DNA from 4 places in the Effusibacillus lacus genome. Region 3 is predicted to be linked to each of the others. Evidence: riboswitches for the same ligand, from Rfam matches in the RefSeq annotation. Region 3 holds a riboswitch; each other region holds the start of a gene.
The links. Region 3 has a riboswitch for cyclic di-GMP ahead of EFBL_RS05135 (anti-repressor SinI family protein). Riboswitches for the same ligand answer to the same signal wherever they lie in the genome.

Region 1: it holds a riboswitch for cyclic di-GMP, as region 3 does, so the genes downstream of both, EFBL_RS02520 (phosphatase PAP2 family protein) here and EFBL_RS05135 (anti-repressor SinI family protein) in region 3, are expected to answer to the same signal.
Region 2: it holds a riboswitch for cyclic di-GMP, as region 3 does, so the genes downstream of both, EFBL_RS17905 (ATP-binding protein) here and EFBL_RS05135 (anti-repressor SinI family protein) in region 3, are expected to answer to the same signal.
Region 4: it holds a riboswitch for cyclic di-GMP, as region 3 does, so the genes downstream of both, EFBL_RS15820 (tetratricopeptide repeat protein) here and EFBL_RS05135 (anti-repressor SinI family protein) in region 3, are expected to answer to the same signal.

The regions. Positions count from the first base shown of each region.
Region 1 covers NZ_BDUF01000010.1:10,732-15,341, forward strand. The annotation lists gene EFBL_RS02500 (sensor histidine kinase) at 1-263, shown strand, start outside; gene EFBL_RS02505 (response regulator transcription factor) at 241-945, shown strand; gene EFBL_RS02510 (glycosyltransferase) at 1,001-1,435, shown strand; cyclic di-GMP riboswitch class I at 1,516-1,599, shown strand; gene EFBL_RS02520 (phosphatase PAP2 family protein) at 2,005-2,520, shown strand; gene EFBL_RS02525 (MGDG synthase family glycosyltransferase) at 2,531-3,673, shown strand; gene EFBL_RS02530 (glycosyltransferase family 4 protein) at 3,702-4,610, shown strand, end outside.
Region 2 covers NZ_BDUF01000109.1:1,016-5,625, forward strand. The annotation lists partial or broken gene EFBL_RS17890 (methionine ABC transporter ATP-binding protein) at 1-214, shown strand, start outside; gene EFBL_RS17895 (methionine ABC transporter permease) at 192-857, shown strand; gene EFBL_RS17900 (MetQ/NlpA family ABC transporter substrate-binding protein) at 894-1,742, shown strand; cyclic di-GMP riboswitch class I at 1,889-1,975, shown strand; gene EFBL_RS17905 (ATP-binding protein) at 2,196-3,911, shown strand; gene EFBL_RS17910 (DEAD/DEAH box helicase) at 4,011-4,610, shown strand, end outside.
Region 3 covers NZ_BDUF01000020.1:11,255-15,864, forward strand. The annotation lists gene EFBL_RS05105 (DUF1360 domain-containing protein) at 1-39, opposite strand, end outside; gene EFBL_RS05110 (hypothetical protein) at 204-776, shown strand; gene EFBL_RS05115 (AtpZ/AtpI family protein) at 779-1,015, opposite strand; gene EFBL_RS05120 (hypothetical protein) at 1,078-1,428, opposite strand; gene EFBL_RS05125 (anti-repressor SinI family protein) at 1,584-1,727, opposite strand; gene EFBL_RS05130 (helix-turn-helix domain-containing protein) at 1,894-2,235, opposite strand; gene EFBL_RS05135 (anti-repressor SinI family protein) at 2,366-2,515, opposite strand; cyclic di-GMP riboswitch class I at 2,557-2,642, opposite strand; gene EFBL_RS05140 (hypothetical protein) at 3,019-3,822, shown strand; gene EFBL_RS05145 (hypothetical protein) at 3,963-4,610, shown strand, end outside.
Region 4 covers NZ_BDUF01000086.1:188,179-192,788, reverse strand. The annotation lists gene EFBL_RS20690 (hypothetical protein) at 1-82, opposite strand, end outside; gene EFBL_RS15825 (long-chain-fatty-acid--CoA ligase) at 127-1,701, opposite strand; gene EFBL_RS15820 (tetratricopeptide repeat protein) at 1,844-2,719, opposite strand; cyclic di-GMP riboswitch class I at 2,773-2,862, opposite strand; gene EFBL_RS15815 (HD domain-containing protein) at 3,000-3,578, opposite strand; gene EFBL_RS15810 (YktB family protein) at 3,652-4,272, opposite strand; gene EFBL_RS15805 (glycosyltransferase family protein) at 4,288-4,610, opposite strand, start outside.

The DNA of each region.
Region 1 (4,610 bases), on a different contig from region 3:
TTGCCACAGTGAGGCTTGAGATGAGAGAAACTGAAATTGTTGTCCATATTGCGGATAACGGAAAAGGGTTTGACACAAAGAAAGCAAGGGGCAAGCTGGTTGAGAAAGGGCATTACGGGTTGTTGGGGATTAAAGAGCGGATTCAACTGCTTGGGGGTCGGGTGCAATTCCGTTCAAAGATCGGAGAGGGAACCAAAGTGATCATTACTCTGCCGATATCTCATCAAGGAGGCAAAGCAAATGAGCCCTCAGAATCCGATTAAGATCGTTTTGGCGGACGATCACACGTTATTTCGCCAAGGATTGAGACGAATTTTTGAGCTGGAAGAAGATTTTCAAATTATAGGCGAAGCTACTGACGGCGAACAAGCCGTGGCTTTGGCCGGTACAATGACTCCGAGCGTAATCCTGATGGACATTAACATGCCGGAAAGAAACGGAGTCGAAGCAACAAGGCAGATCAAAGAGATGTACCCGGCAATTAAAGTTCTTATCTTATCCATTCATGACGACGAAGCCTACATCTTCGAAGCAATTCGTGCAGGAGCCAACGGGTATCTCCTGAAAGATGTCGAATCGGAAGTCCTGGTTGACGCGGTCCGACAGGTGGCCGGCGGAACGGCATTTATCCATCCTCAGGTTACAACGAAGCTGATCAATGAATTTAAACGGCTAAGCTACAAGATGGGTGGCGGCAGGGTGTTCCAGGATGAAATCGCAACTGCCGTGGAACAGGACACCTGGCAGGATTTGCTGACGCAAAGGGAAATGGAAATTCTGCGTTTAATGGCGGAAGGAAAAAGCAATCGGAACATTGGGGAAACCCTGTTTATCTCGGAGAAAACGGTGAAAAATCACGTTTCTTCCATACTGGGAAAACTCGGGGTTGATGACCGAACCCAAGCTGTTATTACAGCTGCCCGACGCGGGTGGGTCCGACTCTGACGAACGCCTACATAGGGGCCGGCATATATTGACACCACAAGGGGAGGTGGCAGGTGTGCTGGCCCTTTTGATATGGGCTTTTGCCGTATACGGCTTGATTGTAGGGGTAACCAAACTGGTCCGTTTTTTCTATAGACGTTCCTCGCCAGAGAACCGCCTGACTTTGGTACTGTTGGTGCAGGACGGGGAGAATTACGTGGAGGGACTCCTTCGCACTATCTGCTACAGGGCGTTTCTGTCCAAAAAAGAGATGCGGATTGTGCTGGTGGATACCGGATCCCGGGATACGACCCGGGAAATCATAAGACGCCTGGAAGAAAATGACGCCAGAATCGAACTGGTGGAAAGCAGTCAGGAATTTGATCCGGAGCTGATACGGGCATTGTGGGCAGAAACAGGAACTGAGAGTCCGTTTCTCCTGATCGACCTGCGGGGATATAAAAATAACAGGAAAATAATCCCTTATTTGGCGGTAATTGTCGAATTATAAAGTAATTTCCCGAAAAATAGTCCTACAGTCCTATGTACTATTTTGTCGACATATGTAAAATTTAAGACAAGGAATGAGTCAATCACAAAGGGCAAACCTGATCGAAAGACAGGGACGCAAAGCCATGGGTCTACAGCGAAAGCTATGATCGCCAGGCTGCTGATTGTTCCGGTGAATTGCTCAATCCCACAAAAGGTTTCCTCATTGACCCTTTTGGAATCCCCCTACCCCCCACAACCAAGAGATCCCTCTCCTGAGGGATCTCTTGGTCTGTTTGCCGTTTTTACACATAGTTTACAAAAGCTGCCGGAATTGGGGCGTGTCTTCGGCAGAACCATTAAGGAGTTTAAGGATTCGACCCGCAATCTGCTGCTTGATGACCCCGAACCGGAAAAGAAAGTGTCCTGATCCTGTTGTTCCGACAATTCCCTGCGCTTCTTGAAACATTCCAAGAAGCGCTTTTTGCACTTGTAAGATAAGCGCTAGTATTTGAATTCTTAAGCTAACCTTTATATTTTCTTAATAATTCGATGGTACGTTAAGACTGAGAGGAAGGGAGGAACCACCTGATGCAGAAAATGACCGATTGGGTACGGGGCGGAGACATCACGACATTTTTCTGGGTGAACCATAGTTTGAGATCCTCGCTGCTGGACAAAATAATGCCATGCATCACCCACTTCGGAGGGGCGGTCTGGAGCATTCTGCTGGCACTGGCTTTGCTGCTCTTCGGCAATTCGTTCCTGATGAAGACGGGCGTTCATATGGCTTTGAGTTTGTTGATCAGTCATCTGGTTGTCAGCGTGTGCAAGAAAGTATATCCGCGGCGAAGGCCTTATCAGGCCCTTGAAGATGTATGCACCGGGCGCAAGTTGCTCTGTGACGCGTCATTTCCTTCCGGACACTCGACGGCCGCTTTTTCCATGGCGACCGTGTTGACAATTGCATTTCCCGCTTTTACGGCTGTGTTCTACGGTGTGGCCGTACTCGTGGCTTTATCCCGGGTATATCTCGGTTTGCATTATCCGACTGACATTGCCATCGGTGCAATGCTTGGTACCGTTACCGCATTGGTGATAGCTTAAGGAGGGACCCATGCCGCATTTCGTATTGTTGTCCGAATCGATTGGAGCGGGTCATGACCGGGCTGCCTCCGCGATTGAAGAATCGTTGCTGACATCCTTCCCGGATGCGCGGGTGACGAGACTGAACCTGCTGGATACGTTTCGCCCGCTCACGGCAAAAGTGACTCGCGCCTTGTATCTGGAAACACTGGCCCGGCGGCCGGGCTGGTGGGGGAAATGGTACGAGTGGCAGCGGGAGAAGGAAATGAACGGGTTCAGCCGCCTGATTGTTCACCGTGTGTTGAAAAAAGACGTAGGTTCCTGGTTGAGACGCCTGGCTCCTGATGCGGTTGTCTGCACGCACCCGCTCCCGGCGTGCCTGATCGCGGAAATGAAACGCAAGGGGCTGCAGGTTCCCTTGTGTACAGTCATTACCGATTTTGATATGCACGGATACTGGACACACCAAGGGGTGGATCTCTACTGCGTTCCTGCGCAACCAATCGCAAACGTTCTGCATAAGCGTCTCCGTTATCCCGCAGAAGTCCGGGTGACAGGGATTCCCGTATCCCGTTCGTTTCTGGAAGCGTTATCCGGTTCGGAAACCGCAGAGGGTATCAGACCGGATTCTGAAAACAGAATTCTGATTATGGGCGGAGGCTTGGGAATCGGCGTAACCCCAATGGTCGAGTCGATTGCCGATTCCTGCGGCGCTTGCAAGATCACTGTGGTTTGCGGCCACAATCAGACCCTGCAGGAAGAATTGGAGAGCCGGTACGGACAGAACGGCAACATTACTATATACGGGTACACTAGACAGATTGCCAGGCTGATGGCCCAACATCATGTGCTTGTTACCAAACCGGGCGGCTTGACCGTATCGGAAGCCCTGACCATGAAACTGCCGATGGTGCTGTATACTTCGATACCCGGACAGGAACAGCGAAACGGGGAGCTGATGACCCGGTTGGGAGTGGCTTATTCCGCGGATACACCGGACGAAGCGGCTGATCTGGCTCTTTATCTTGCGGAGAACAAGACGGTTCGGGAAACAATGATCAGACGCATGGAGACCATCCGTCGTCCGAAAGCTGCCGAGGAAATTGCGGAAGCTGTGATGGAGAAAGCGCTGGAACACCGTGGACGGCACTCCCGCCTGCGGATGATCCGGTAAATATGTCAGATATCAAGGGGGGATTGGTTTGCGGATTGCACTGTTTACAGACACGTTTGCGCCTCAAGTTAACGGAGTCACCATGACGCTGAACCGCTTGGTCAACTACTGGGAAAGAAAAGGAATCGAGTTTCTGGTGTTTGCTCCTGACGATGCGGAACGGGTTGAAGATACGGATCATATCCGGCGGGTGCTGAGCTTTCCGTTTCCGTTGTATCCCGAATGCCGCATTCCGTTGTCCCGCTACGCAAAGATAGAAAAACAACTCCTCGAATTCAAGCCGGATCTGTTGCACCTGGTAACGCCTTTCACGCTGGGATTGATCGGTCTCCGCTTTGGCCAGCGCCATAACGTTCCAATGGTCGCCTCTTACCATACGAATTTTGACCAGTACCTGGATTACTACCGCTTGTCTTTCCTCAAAAAAATGCTCTGGTCCTATCTGAACTGGTTCCATAGTAATTGTGAACGCACCTATTGCCCTTCTTCCGCCACCAAAGAAATACTTGAAGCCAACGGAATCCCCAATGTGGAGATCTGGAGCCGGGGAATCGATGCCTCCCGTTACCAACCGCAGAACCGTAACCCCCATATCAGGGAAAAATACGGAATAGACGACTCCAAGCTGCTGCTTCTGTACGTGGGTCGCATGGCACCCGAGAAAGACATCGACATCCTGCTGGAAAGTTTTCACTCATTGCCCCAGGATGTGGCAGACCGTGTGCACCTGATGATGGTAGGAGACGGGCCGCTGATGTCGAAGATTCAACAACAGCAGGAAACGTCCATCACCTGGACCGGATTCCTGCGTGGCAGGGAACTCGCCGAAATGTACGCGTCATGTGATTTGTTTGTGTTTCCTTCCAGCACGGAAACTTTCGGCAACGTGGCTTTGGAAGCCATGGCATCCGGACTGCCGGTGGTCGGGGTGGAAGCT
Region 2 (4,610 bases), on a different contig from region 3:
CGAAGAAAGCATTGTATCCGATGTCTTGCAATCTTGTGACATAAGAGGAAACATCATCCACGGAAAAATCGAATATATCCAAAACGTGCCGCTCGGAATTTTCATTATGGAAATTACGGGGCAACCGGCCGAAATTGAAAAAGCTCTGCAGTTGCTAAGGGAGAGAACATCCGAGCTGGAGGTGATCACCAATGTCTTTAACAAAGATTCTTGAGCTCATGCCGGATCTGATCAAAGCGTTTAACGAGACCATGTATATGGTGGGAATATCCCTGACCATAGCCATCCTGCTTGGCATTCCACTCGGCATCTTGCTGTTCGTCACTGACAAGGGGCTTTTCTTCGAAAACCGTTTGGTCAATCTGCTTCTGGGGACTCTCGCTAACATTGTCCGATCGGTTCCGTTTATTATCCTGCTGGTGGCTTTGCTGCCCTTGACCCAATTTTTAATTGGTACAACCATCGGACCGACGGCTGCTTCCGTTCCTTTATCCGTAGCTGCGGTTCCTTTTTACGCAAGACTTGTGGAGTCCTCCCTCCGGGAAATTAACAAGGGGGTCATCGAGGCAGCCATATCAACGGGGGCAACCCCCTGGCTGATCATCCGGGAAGTTCTCCTGCCGGAAGCCCGCCCGGGTATTATCGCGGGACTTACCATTACCGCGATCAGCCTGCTCGGGTTTTCGGCCATGGCAGGCATCGTGGGTGGCGGAGGAATTGGAGACCTGGCCATCCGTTTCGGGTACTACCGTTACGAAAACGAAATTATGTTGTTAACCGTTTTTGTTCTGATCGCGCTTGTGCAAATCATTCAATACCTGGGTGACTGGACAAGAAGCAAAGTGGACAAGCGGTAATCATACAATACATCAAAAGAATGGGAGAGAGGAAACATGAAAAAGATCTGGAGTTTACTTGCTGTACTGGGACTATCAGCCTCTTTAGTGACAGGCTGCGGTGGCGGGAAAACCGAACCAGCCGCCAAACCGGATGCCAAGCCGGCTGAAAAGAAAGAGTTGAAGATTGGTGCTACGGCCGGTCCTTACAGTGACATGGTATCAAAGGCTATCAAGCCTATCATGGAGAAGAAAGGATATAAGATCGAGGTCGTGGAGTTTGGCGATTACATTCAACCGAACCTGGCTCTGGCCAATGGTTCCCTGGATGCCAATCTGTTTCAGCATATTGTCTACCTGAAGAAGTTCTCCGCAGACAAGGGACTGGATCTTTCTGCCGTAATCAGTGTTCCGACGGCTCCGATGGGACTTTATTCGAAGAAGTTCAAATCTCTGGATGAGATCAAAGAGGGAAGCACGATTGCGATCGCCAACGATCCCACAAACCTGGCCAGAACGTTGCTGCTGCTGCAGGATGCCGGCTTGATCAAGATCAAGAAGGATGTCGATGTTTCCAAAGCTTCTGAGAAAGACATCGCAGAGAATCCGAAGAAACTGAACATCAAACCGCTGGAGGCCGCCCAACTGCCCCGTGCAGTCGACAGTGCCGATCTTTCTGCCGTACCGGGGAACTTTGCTCTGGCAGCCAAGATGGATCTCTTGTCAGCATTAAAGTTGGAAAATATGCCTGATGATTACCGGAACCAGCTGGTTGTCAAAACCAAAGACCTGGAGGCCCAATTTACCAAAGACCTCAAGGCAGCCATTGAATCCAAAGAGTTCGAGCAAACCATCGACAGCCAGTTTAAAGGGTTCGGAAAACCGAAATGGATGACCCAGAAGTAATCTTGTATATACAAAAGACGCCAAAAGACGCCATTTGGGCGTCTTTTTGTTATGAAGTGCACGGAATTCGTCTTCCGGAATGCGATTGGCCGGGTAAAAAGGAAAGGGTTTCTCACCTGACGAATATATGGAATGCCACTCTTTGTGGCCGACAACGGCAAACTTCGGGAAACCGGAGGACGCAAAACTACAGGGGCTACGGTAGGAAACTACGAAGCCAGCCAGTTGCCGAAAGGAGGGGACATCATGAGAACAGCTTTCAAAGCAGGCATGTTTACAGCTCTCAACGCACTCGCGATCTTGATTACCTATGGGCAACCATGGTTCTAGTAGGTTGCCGGTCAAGAGAGAATCGGATAAACCCGATTCTCTCTTTTTAATTTTTTCTATAAGTGTTATTATTTAACTTATCGGCACCATCTGATCGGATCCTATTTTGAGAGGGGAGACAGCATGAAGGAAAGAAATTTGTATACATACGTTCTAAGTCTTGTAGCCATATATGCTGTCTGGGAGACGATCATTGATTTCGAGATTAGCAACTGGTTTTTTTATCTGCTGCTCATAGGGCTGGTCATTGTTTGGGATCTGTTTCCTGTCAAATTGCCCAGCGGAATTGAGTATGAGGCTGGTTCCATTGGTTGCTTGTTGATACTGTTTCAATTTGGTCTTTCTGCATGCATGTTGTCATGTATTATCGGCCTATTGTTTGCTTTTTGGAAGAATGCAAAGTCTTTCAAAAAAATTAAATGGTTTCGCTATACGGTCAGCATTGGCATGTATTATCTTTCATTCCTGCTTGCTTACAAAGTGATGGGGTATACGGCTTACCTCAATCCTTACATCCAGGCGTTTGCGATTGCGTCTGTTTTTGAACTTGCTAATCACATACTGATGGCCGGTGTGAAAAAAACGGTTACGGGAAGTGTTACAACCGGTGAATTTTTCGGACCTCTAAAGACCCTGCTTATTCCCGTAATCATGTACACCATTATTCTCCCCCGTTTAATGAGGCATCAGGAGATTCAGGAATGGCTGGATGAAATTTCTTTTTTGGCAATCGCATCCATTACGATCATTTACTTTTCTTCCGCATTTACCAAAGAACTCACAAAGCGCAGAGAGGCTCAAGAAGCCCTGTATCTTGCGCAACAGGAACTGGAGGATACACTCCGCCATCAACAGGGAATGACCTTCAAATTCAAGGAGGCGGATGAAAAATTCATTCATACGCTGTATGACGGGGAATTGATGTACAGGCTCGGGTTTGTCCCGGAAAAAGTGATTGGAAAGGAGTTGTCAAATTTTGTTCCAATAGACATGGCTTTAAAGACCGAAAGTTATTACCGCCGTGCATGGAACGGAGAAGAGAACGTGATCTACGAAGGGGAACTGAACGGGATCATCTATCTGGCTTCTTTGCGCCCAATTAAGCGAAACGGGAAAGTGGTGGAGGTAATCGGGTCCTGCGTGGACATAACCGAGCGGAAACAAGCTGAAGATCTTCTGCTCAAATCAGAAAAGCTGGCCGTCGCGGGTCAATTGGCTGCCGGAATCGCCCATGAAGTGCGCAATCCCCTGACAACGATCAGGGGGATTATACAATTGATGCAATCCGGTCGGATGAAAGAACAGTATTTTGACTTGATAGTTTCAGAAATCGATCGAATGAACCAGATCATTAGGGACTTTTTATCTTTGGCCAAACCCTATTCCACCTCTTTTAAGAGGACGAACCTCCATTCCTTTCTGGAAGATACGGTTCTATTGTTTACGGCTGAAAAAATCATGAGAAATGTGCAGATCGAACGGGATTTCTCGATCGACAACCCTTGGATTCTTTGTGAGGAAGCACAGTTGAAACAGGTATTTATTAACATTATAAAGAACGCGTTCGAAGCGATGCCCAATGGTGGAAATCTGACTATCAGCACGCATGTTTCGGAACCGAATCTTGCGGTCATCCGGTTCTCCGACTCCGGACTTGGAATCCCGGAGGACAGGCTTGACAAGTTGGGCGAGCCCTTTTACAGCACGAAGGAAAAGGGGACAGGTCTGGGTTTGATGGTCAGTTACCGGATTGTTGAGCAGCATAACGGCACAATCAGAATTCAAAGCAAACTCAACGTCGGGACTACTGTGGAAGTGGTTTTGCCGCTGGTTAAATAAACATGAGCATCTGCCGTGCTCCATTTGGTCTGTTCCTGATACTGGCGCATTTTTTAAGGTATACTGTCTTGAGAAGAAATCTTGGCAGGGAGACCCGACATGACGGAACCATTTCAATCATTGACAACGATGAAACCTTTTTTGCAGGAGGCTTGGCGAAAGAACAGCTTTGCAGACCTCACTGCGATTCAGCAGCATGCGATACCCTTGATCTTGCAGGGCAAAGACATAATAGCGGAATCACCAACAGGAACAGGGAAGACACTTGCATACTTGTTGCCGCTGCTTGAACGAACCAATCCGGAACAGAAGGATGTACAGGCTGTCATTCTGGCTCCTACCCGTGAACTTGTCATGCAGATTCATCACGAGATCCAGAAGTACTCAGCAGGAAGCGGTATCACTGGGGCCGCTTTTATTGGCGGTGCCGATCTGAAGCGACAGATCGAAAAATTAAAAAACAAGCCCCAGATAATCGCAGGAACTCCAGGCCGGATTCTGGAATTGACAAAGGCCAAAAAACTCAAAATGCACGAAGTAAAAACAATTGTAGTGGATGAAGTTGACCAGATGATCAAGCTGGAACTCATGAACACCATTAAAGCAGTGGTGAAAACAACACTTAAATCCCGACAGATCCTCTTCTTCTCGGCCACCATTCCGGAAAGGGTTGAGAAAGAAGGCCGGGACATGATGAAA
Region 3 (4,610 bases):
TATGAGCATGACATAGGTCATCCAGGTCAATTTCTCCATGAGTCCCTCCGGCAATAACTTGAAGTTTCATTTCCGATGATCTTAGCGTCGCAGTTTTTTCCGTCCATTATTCGAGCAATGGGCTTGTATGATATCACTTTTCTGTCCCAGCCTCATATGATATACAAATTCAGCCTCTGGATAAGCAAAAGGGGGGAGAGGCTGTGGCGGAAGAAATCATCATCTATCGGAATGTCGCTGGTGAAGTTTCTCGGGATGATCTGGTGGACTGGAAGAAGTATGTGCAGAAACTGGGGCTCATTCTGGATGAAAAGATTCGGGGGAAGATGACGGCCATCTCCATTTTGCAAAATGATGAGACAATCACTTTTTACATTTACGAGCAGGTTTCCTACTATCAGCTGCACATCGATTATCTGAGGGTGAAAAAAGGGGACGGCCGGTTGGTGCAAGCCATTGACTGGTTGATCCGGACTTCGGGTCTCCGGGCGGAGAAATTCGGCACGGGCCGCAGCGAGCTGTGGAGAACCCTGTATGTAAACGGATTGGTTATGGACGAAGGGCCGTATGTGGAACGCAAACTATCGGCTGATTTTGACTTGAGGATCACTCGGGAAGCATTAATGGGGCATATCTACCTGATTATGGACAAATATATGCAGGCCAGAACCAGCGGGGACAGGACACTGGAGGAGGAGTATGTGAAAGTGCTGCAGGGGTTTGTGCAGGAACTGGCCAAAGTGGACGAAATCCTGAAATCCCAGAATCGTTCCTGATTCTACATGAACCTCTTGATCAACAGCATAATACCATAGATTCCGGCGGCAAGACCCGTAACCAGACCCACAATCAGAAAAACGGGGGCGGTGCCAATCTGTCCGTCCAGCCACATTCCCAGGTAGACGCCGCCGAGCACGCAACCGGCCAAGTCGGCTCCAATGGCTGACACCAACCCCAACGCTTGCCACGGATTGTCTTTCTTGTCGGACTTCTTGGGAGCTTGCACGGTCTTCACCCTCCAATGATATAGAGTCAGAAAAAGCACCGGTGTGAACACTTGCCATCGGTGCTTTCTTTTTACGTACCTGGGGCGGAACGGTGGGACCGCTCCAGATAATCGAGAAACAGTTTGCAGAAATTGTCGGACAGGGACGCGTACAGAGTGGCAGCTCCTTTTTCAAACACTCCGCTTCGGTTATAAACACGTATCCTGTTCGTTATAATCTTGTGCGTTCCTTTTTCGTCCGGGCGTCCGTCCATCGATTCCCGTTGAATCAGACCGAGAATATCTTCGAACAGAATGTGGTAGGTCTGGTCCTCCCGCTGCAGGATAAACTCTTTGGTTGTCAGTTTGTAACCGATTCCTTTCCGAATTTCGGTTCGTTTCAGTTCCCCGGACAGAGATTTCAGGTTAAGAAAGCGGTTCATAGACAGCCCCCTTTTCTATAGGATATGGAGCTTTACGTCATGATATCATGTTTGCCGTATTTGAGAAAGTATTTGATCTTCCCCCCGCGGGCATGGCAATCACAAAAAAAGAGCGACATCCCCAATGTCGCTAGTAACTGCAATTGCACATTTGACTAATCAGTGGGCCGTTGTAAGGCTTGTGTCAGAAAAGCCCTTATTTCTTCAGGTTGGATACCCATTTCCCTGGCGATGAACAGCAGTTGGATCCATTCATCATCCAAGGTGGAATTGCATAATGCCTCACCCGTTACAATCATTCCCTTACCCCTCCACTGCCATAGAATTCCCCACAATTGATTCTATGCGTTTATTAGAGTTTCATTCACATTGTAAAAACCAGGTTAAGCGCAAAGATTGAACAATATTTACGAATAAAGGGCAAGGGCTGGAAAAGAAAAGAGGAGCACTTCCAGGGTACTCCCTCTATTGGGATTCATTGTGTTTATTCTGCAGCCGCCATTTGTTAAACTCAAGAAATTCACGAAATTGCTCTTTGCTGATTCCAGAATCCATTGCCTCCCGGACAAGGGTGAGCCATTCGCGATCCAATGCATCGGAATCTTTAGCAGAATTGGAAAGAATCAGGGTCTGGATATCCACATTCAGGACGGCGGAGATCTTCTCAAGAAATTGAATGGATGGATTGGCTTGAATATCCCGCTCAATGGAACTGAGATATGACTTTGACACACCTGCCCGGTCAGCAAGTTCAGTTAATGAGAGATTCTTTTCTAAACGCAATTGTTGGATTCGTTTCCCGATCACTGACTTGCCTCCTCAATCAGGTTTCATAATTGTTTCGTTCATTATATCATATAGTTGACATTTTTGTAGGCTTACCCAGCAAAAGGCGACAGTGAAGACTGTCGCCTTGTTTCTGTCCCTAATCATCCGGTCAGCTTTTGAATCCCGATAATTCCAATGAGGCCTGTACAAGAAAACTTCTTACTTCCTCCGGTGTAATGCCCATCTCTCGCGCAGTTTTCATCAGGTCTACCCATTCCGGATCCAACGGTAGACTGACAGCTTCCTCGATGGATACCATTTCCCCTTACCCCTCCAATGGTCAGCTCAAATTGCTTTCCAATTGGCAGCCCAGCCATCATAGTATGGAAACCTTAGACCTGTGGCTTTGCGCCCCTGCCTTTCAGTCAGGTTTGCCTTTATCCGGAAGCTTTACCCCAGTAAAATTCTAATTTAAATTATAGTAATTATCAATTAAAAATATTCGAATTATTTCGATTTTGTTCGACGCTTGTTGGTGTCTCAGGTTATGTTCATTATAAGAAACAACAAACGTTCTATATAACTAACAAAATAAAAGATTGGACAAGATTTGTGCACTATAATGAACAAAAACCGTTCTATACAACGAAAAATGAAAGAATTTACGATTTTTGTTTTCTATAAAAGCCGATTATACTTTGAATGCGGGTTCGATAAAACGAACAAGCGGGCTCGCGAAGAAGGTTTAAACCTATTTTGATTAGGTACATACTGAAACTATTGTTCGACAAATCGAACGAGAAAAACTAGGAGGTAAGGAAAATGAGGAAAAAGTTTGCAATCAGTGCAGCAGTGATCACTTCTATGGTAATGGCCAGCGCAGGTTCCGCATTCGCATCCGTGGACCAGAAGCAGAAAGTTGACAGGGAAAGTTACAGCAGCCAGTACGGTGTTGGTGCCATGGTGGGCCAAACCCAAAAAGCACCTGCATTTTTCGGGCAACAACAAATAGCGAACCAAGCTGACGGTCTGGAGCAATCCCAGAAAGCTGACCAGTACAACGATCAGTACCAAGAGGCTGAAGGATTCTTTGTGGGCCAAGAACAACGATCCGGAGAATCGACCGAACAATACCAAATAGCCAACGGTACATACCGTCGCCCGGTATCGGGTTCCCAATCGCAAAAATCGGACAACTGGACTCTGCAAGGTCAATCTGCTGCAGGCGGATTTATCGGTCAGCAACAAAAATCTTCCAACAGCACAGACCAGTTCTCCAAGACAAAGGGACGCAACAATTCGCAGGAGCAAAAATCGGACAACTGGACTCTGCAAGGTCAATCTGCTGCAGGCGGATTTATCGGTCAGCAACAAAAATCTTCCAACAGCACAGACCAGTTCTCCAAGGCAAAGGGACGCAACAACTCACAGGAGCAAAAATCGGACAACTGGACTGAGCAAGATCAATCTGCTGAAGGCGGATTAATCGATCAAAAACAAAAATCTGCCAATGTTACCCAACAAGGTTCTGTTGCGAAAGGTCATGATATCAACCAAAAACAAAATTCGGATGTAACTGTTGTACAATCTCAAAGTGCTTCTACAACAGGTGACTTGATCGATTAAGAGCTATAAAGCTGGTCACAGCATAGAAGAAATTGACTCCATCCCGGAAAAGGATGGAGTTAATTTCTATCAGCCAACTACATATACATCTAAAAAACTCGTAAGAAGACCGAGATTACATGAGGGAGCAGGATAGCAAAATGATTAGAAAAAGTGCAGTAACCGCATTGGTTATGGCTTTCAGTATGGGTTCTCCACTTGCTCATGCGGAAGAAGCCACCCAAACCCAGACAACTGAGACAAGTTTGCCGCAAAGCCAATCAACCGGCACGCCCGAAACGGGTACAACCACCCAAACACAGGAAACACAAATTGAGACAGTTCAAGAACAGTCTGTCGCCACATCGGGTTCCAACCCGGCCGGCCAGAACCAGGATACACAAATTGGAGCCGTTCAATTTCAAGGTGTAAGCACCAGCGGTTCTGGAACGACTCCCCCGGTTCAAACAGCAGCAACCACCGCATCCCAGACGCAGGGAACGGATGTAGTTGCCATTCAAGGGCAGGCGTTTAGTACTGCTGGCGATGGTACAGGCGCACAAGCTCAGGCAACAAGTGTTGCGGCAGGTCAAGCGCAAATCATCATGGCTCCCGTGCCGACAACAGAGACACCAACACCGACCTCCCAAACGCAGACAACCAATGTAACCGTTGGGCAGGCACAAATGGTTCACCTGTCCGAAGGCGGCAGTGCTGTACAAGTTCAGGGTTCCACAGTCAGTGTGGATCAAACACAAAACCTGAGCACGTCCATAGTAGTTCCGTCCTCGCAAACTCAAGGCACAGCC
Region 4 (4,610 bases), on a different contig from region 3:
CAATCTCGCGCGGGGTTGCCTTCTTCTCCAGATTGTCGGATCCCGGCGCGATTGTGGGTTTGCGATCCTTGTCTTTGTCCACGGAAATCCCTCCTTTGCCAGTAGGGTCCCCGCTGAACAAGAAATTTACGCATTCGCCTGCTGACGGGCCTCGTCCTTGAGGGTTCGGCGAAGAACCTTGCCGACTGCCGTCTTTGGCAGCTCATTCCGGAATTCCACGAGGCGCGGCACTTTGTAGGCTGCCAACCGTTCACGGCAGAATCCTATCAGTTCTTCCTCTGTCAGGGACATTCCCTGTTTCACCACAACGAACGCCTTCACGTTCTCGCCACGGTATGCGTCCGGCACGCCAACAACCACCGCTTCCTGCACCGCCGGGTGCTGGTAGATCACTTCCTCCACGTCACGCGGATAGACATTGAAACCGCTGGCGATGATCATATCCTTCTTGCGGTCGATGATGTAATAATATCCTTCTTCGTCCATCTTGGCGATGTCACCCGTGTAAAGCCAGCCGTCACGAATGGTTTCCTCCGTTTCCTGCGGCATATTCCAGTAGCCCTTCATTACTTGTGGACCGCGAACGATCAATTCGCCAACTTCGCCGGGAGCCAGTTCCGTTGTTCCGTCACCCAGGTCCACAATCTTGGCTTCCGTGAAAGGAATTGGTTTCCCGATGGAACCGGGTTTGCGCTTCTCAATCGGGTTGAAGTGGGTGACGGGAGATGCTTCCGACAACCCGTACCCTTCGATGATGGTTCCTTCGGTCTTGGCTTCAAACTCTTTCATCGCTTCAACCGGCATCGGCGCCGAACCGCTGACGCAAAGGCGAATGGAGGAGATTCCGTACTCCACCGCTTTCGGGTGGGAATTGATGGCGATGTACATGGTCGGTACACCCGGGAAGAGGGTGGGCTTCGCCGCCTGAATCGTTTGCAGCACCTCTTCCAGATCGAAACGCGGAAGCAGAATCAGCAAAGCGCCTCCCACAATTCCAGCATTCATGGCCGATGTCATGGCATACACGTGAAACAGGGGAATTACAGTCAACACCCGGTCTTGCACAGTCTCCTGAGACCTCATCAGCAAGTGGCTCTGATAAGCATTGACAACCAGATTCCGGTGGGTGAGCATCGCACCCTTGGAGCGACCGGTAGTGCCGCCGGTATACTGCAGCACCGCCACATCATCAGGTGACAGATCCGTTTGAGGAGTCGGTGCGGTTGCCCCTGCCACAAAAGCTTCAAACCCAACCGAACCATCTTCGTATGTCTTTGCTGCAGGAGGCAGTTCTACTATAATCTTTTTCACAAGCTTGGCGGAACTGGGTGCTCCTGCCGCTTTCGGGAGCAGCGGGCCAAATACCACCAAGGCCTTCGCGCCGGAATCACTCAGGAAATGTTCAATTTCCCGCTCAACCGACATGGGATTGACCTGCACAACAATGGCTCCGGCCATCAGAATCCCATAGTACGCAATCACATATTGCGGGCAGTTGGGAAGCATGATGGCCACCCGATCGCCTTTTTCAATTCCCAATTCACGGAGTCCTGCAGCAAATCGCCCTGCATAGCCATAGAGGGTTTGATAGTTGATTTGCTGACCGTAAAAGTAAATGGCTCCTCTCTCAGGAAAGCGCTTACAAGTTTGACCCAGCATTTGAGGTAATGTCATGTTGCTGATCTCTTCCAGTTTCACCATTGGAATCCCCTCTCTCAGCATTAATAAAAAATTTCAATAAATTTGTACTTCTTTGTCTTTCTTTATTCTATAGCATAATTCCTGCCTCTTTCAATTGCAGTAAACTGCAGTAAACAACAGGCATCCAAACAAAATCCGGCACTTAATGCCGGATCCCCTCGCTAATTTCTCTGATTCGTTGTTGGCATCCCTCCATCAACACCGTTTGGCCCGTCTTGAGGAACAAGTGTGTCAGCAGGTTCAACACTTCCAATTCCAGAACCGGAAGCCTATATTCATGGCAAGCAGCCAATGCCTGCTTCAATCTGAAAATGGCTCCATGCCAATCTTTTTGACTGATCAGTACCAGGGTCATTGCCAGCAGAGCTTTAATCTGGCCGTCTGCCGATTTCTCCTTCCGGTAAATTTCATATGCCATCAGCAGGGCCGCAATTGATTCATCCAGCTTCCCCTGTTTGTACAAGACTCTTGAATAGATCTGCCATCCTTGTGCCGCATCGGTTGCGTTGGTGCAAACTGACAATTGTTTAAGGGATAGAGCGCAGTGCAGGGCCGCTTGCTCAAGTTGGTTTCGTTCCATCAAGCAGACCGTCACCAACAGTTCGGCCAGTCCCGAGTTGTGAACGTTGCCCGCTTGATCGAATTGACCACGGGCTTGAGATGCCATTTTCATGGCTCTGCTCAGACTGCCCGCCCGGTAAAAGACCATAGCCAGCAGCAACAGCATGTTTCCCTTTAATTTGCCCAAGCCGCTCTTTTGAACTGTGTACCTGTGTTCCAATTCTTTCAATTCTTTTCTGTATGGATAGAGATACAACGGAGTAATTCCCGTCTGGTAGGATCTTTCCTTGGCCAATTCCAATACATGCTGTTTCACGGTTCCCAACAGAATCCGCAGTTTTGCTGCAGAGTCTCTTTCATGACTTACGCAGTCCAGCACCTTACCAAGCAATAAATCCAGCGACTCCCCTGCATTTGTTGGAACCGGTTCCGAATGGTTGCGAACCCGCAAACTCATGCAAACTCCTCCCAAACAATGATTTTGTCAGGGCAGACACATAAGCGTATACCTGTGGCGGCCCGGCTGTCATAGAAAGCAGTGCCCTCCTTAGACCCGCAGCTTTGCGTCATCTCCTTTCGGAGATTTTGCCTTTTTCTACAGCGTATTTCTCTAATAGGTACAACGATTGCCGAGAGATTCCTATAAAAAATATAAAAATGCGTCAAAAGTCCCACTCTTTTTGGGCTTTTTCGACGCATTTCGACAAGATAATCCCGTCAAATCTGCTGGTTTCTGCCTAAGCTTCCAATGCAATCCCGCGCAATCCCAGCTCGTCGGCTCTTGCCTGGAGTGCAGCAATGACAAATTCAATATGTTCGTCCAAATCGACTCCCAGCTCCTCAGCCCCTTTGTACACGTCTTCCCGGGAGACCCCTTTGGCAAACGCTTTGTCTTTCAGTTTCTTCCTGACCGCTTTCACGTCCACGTCAAAGATGCTTTTGGTTGGTCGAACCAGGGCAACCGCCATAACGAATCCGGACAATTCGTCTACTGCAAACAGCGTTTTATCCAGCAGTGATACCCTTGGAACGCCTGAATACTCGGCGTGGGACAGGATTGCATGAATCACGTCTTCCGGATAGCCCATTTTTTGAAGAATTTCGCAACCTTTAAAAGGATGCTCCTCAGGAGTGGGATACATCTCGTAATCAAAATCGTGCAGCAGCCCGACGATTCCCCATTTCTCCACGTCTTCGCCAAACTTTGCCGCATAGGCACGGATGGAAGTTTCCACCGCCAGCGCATGCTTGATCAAACTTTGGCTCTTGGTGTATTCGTTCAAGAGATTCCATGCCTCTTCCCTTGTGAAATTCATTCTTCTCACTCCGTTTTCTAAATTGTTTTCCAGGGCCCCGCATAGCATGACCGGCAATTGTTTGCCTTACAAGCTACTGGGGTGACAGTTTATACAGCGGTTCCAGTTGGAGCATGGTTTGCCGTGCCCTGTCCAGAAACTCCCCGCCCGACATGGATATTGCTTCTGCTCGCGGGATTTCGATCCCGACCAGCAGTTCCCCATTCTTGTTATGTATGAGTTTTCGGGTGAAGATGTCAATTTTCTCATTCATCTCCGAATGAGGGACGGGCTTTGGTTTCACGTGGTCATCGTACCAAAGCATGGACCCCGGAATTTTATCCCTGACCTCCGGCCATTGCCGCGCCAGTTGTTCCCCGAATTCTTTCTTGTGCAAGCATTCGTAGATGATGGCAAACTGCACGAAAGCATGGGTAGACCACAATCCGACTTGAAAATGGGGCAGCATCTTATAGCCGCGAGGATTTGTGGCAAAGCTTACCCAGGAATCGCTGGGGGGGTTGGTTTTCCGCCGGGCATGTTTGGCCACATGCGCAAAGAACTCTTCTCCGTAATGGGCGGACAAATCCGGAGCCAATTCTGTGCCGATCGCTTCAAACTTGGGACGCACTCTGGTCTTGAGGGCCTCCATTCGGGGCTCCAGCCCTTCCACTTCAAATACAGCAAAGTCTTCTTCTTTCCATCCGGCAAACATTACCTTCCTCCTCCCTTACAATTGCTGGAACAAACGGACTAATTCTTCCGCCACCGATTCGGCGGTAAACATGTCCGTATCATTCTCATCCGCAAGCTTTTGGTAGCGATCCAGATTTTGCGCCATGCGGATCAATTCCCCGGCAACCTTCTCCGGTTCCCGCGGATCGACAACAGGAAATCCGAACTTGCGAATCAGTCGGCCGGTAGTCCCCTTTTCAGACGTTATTCCCATAATCGGCTTTCGCGCGCCGAAATAATCAATCAGCTTGGAAGGCAGGAACAGATTGACGTCACTGGGCGCATCAATCAGGAGCAAAATATCGCTTTTCCGCATTT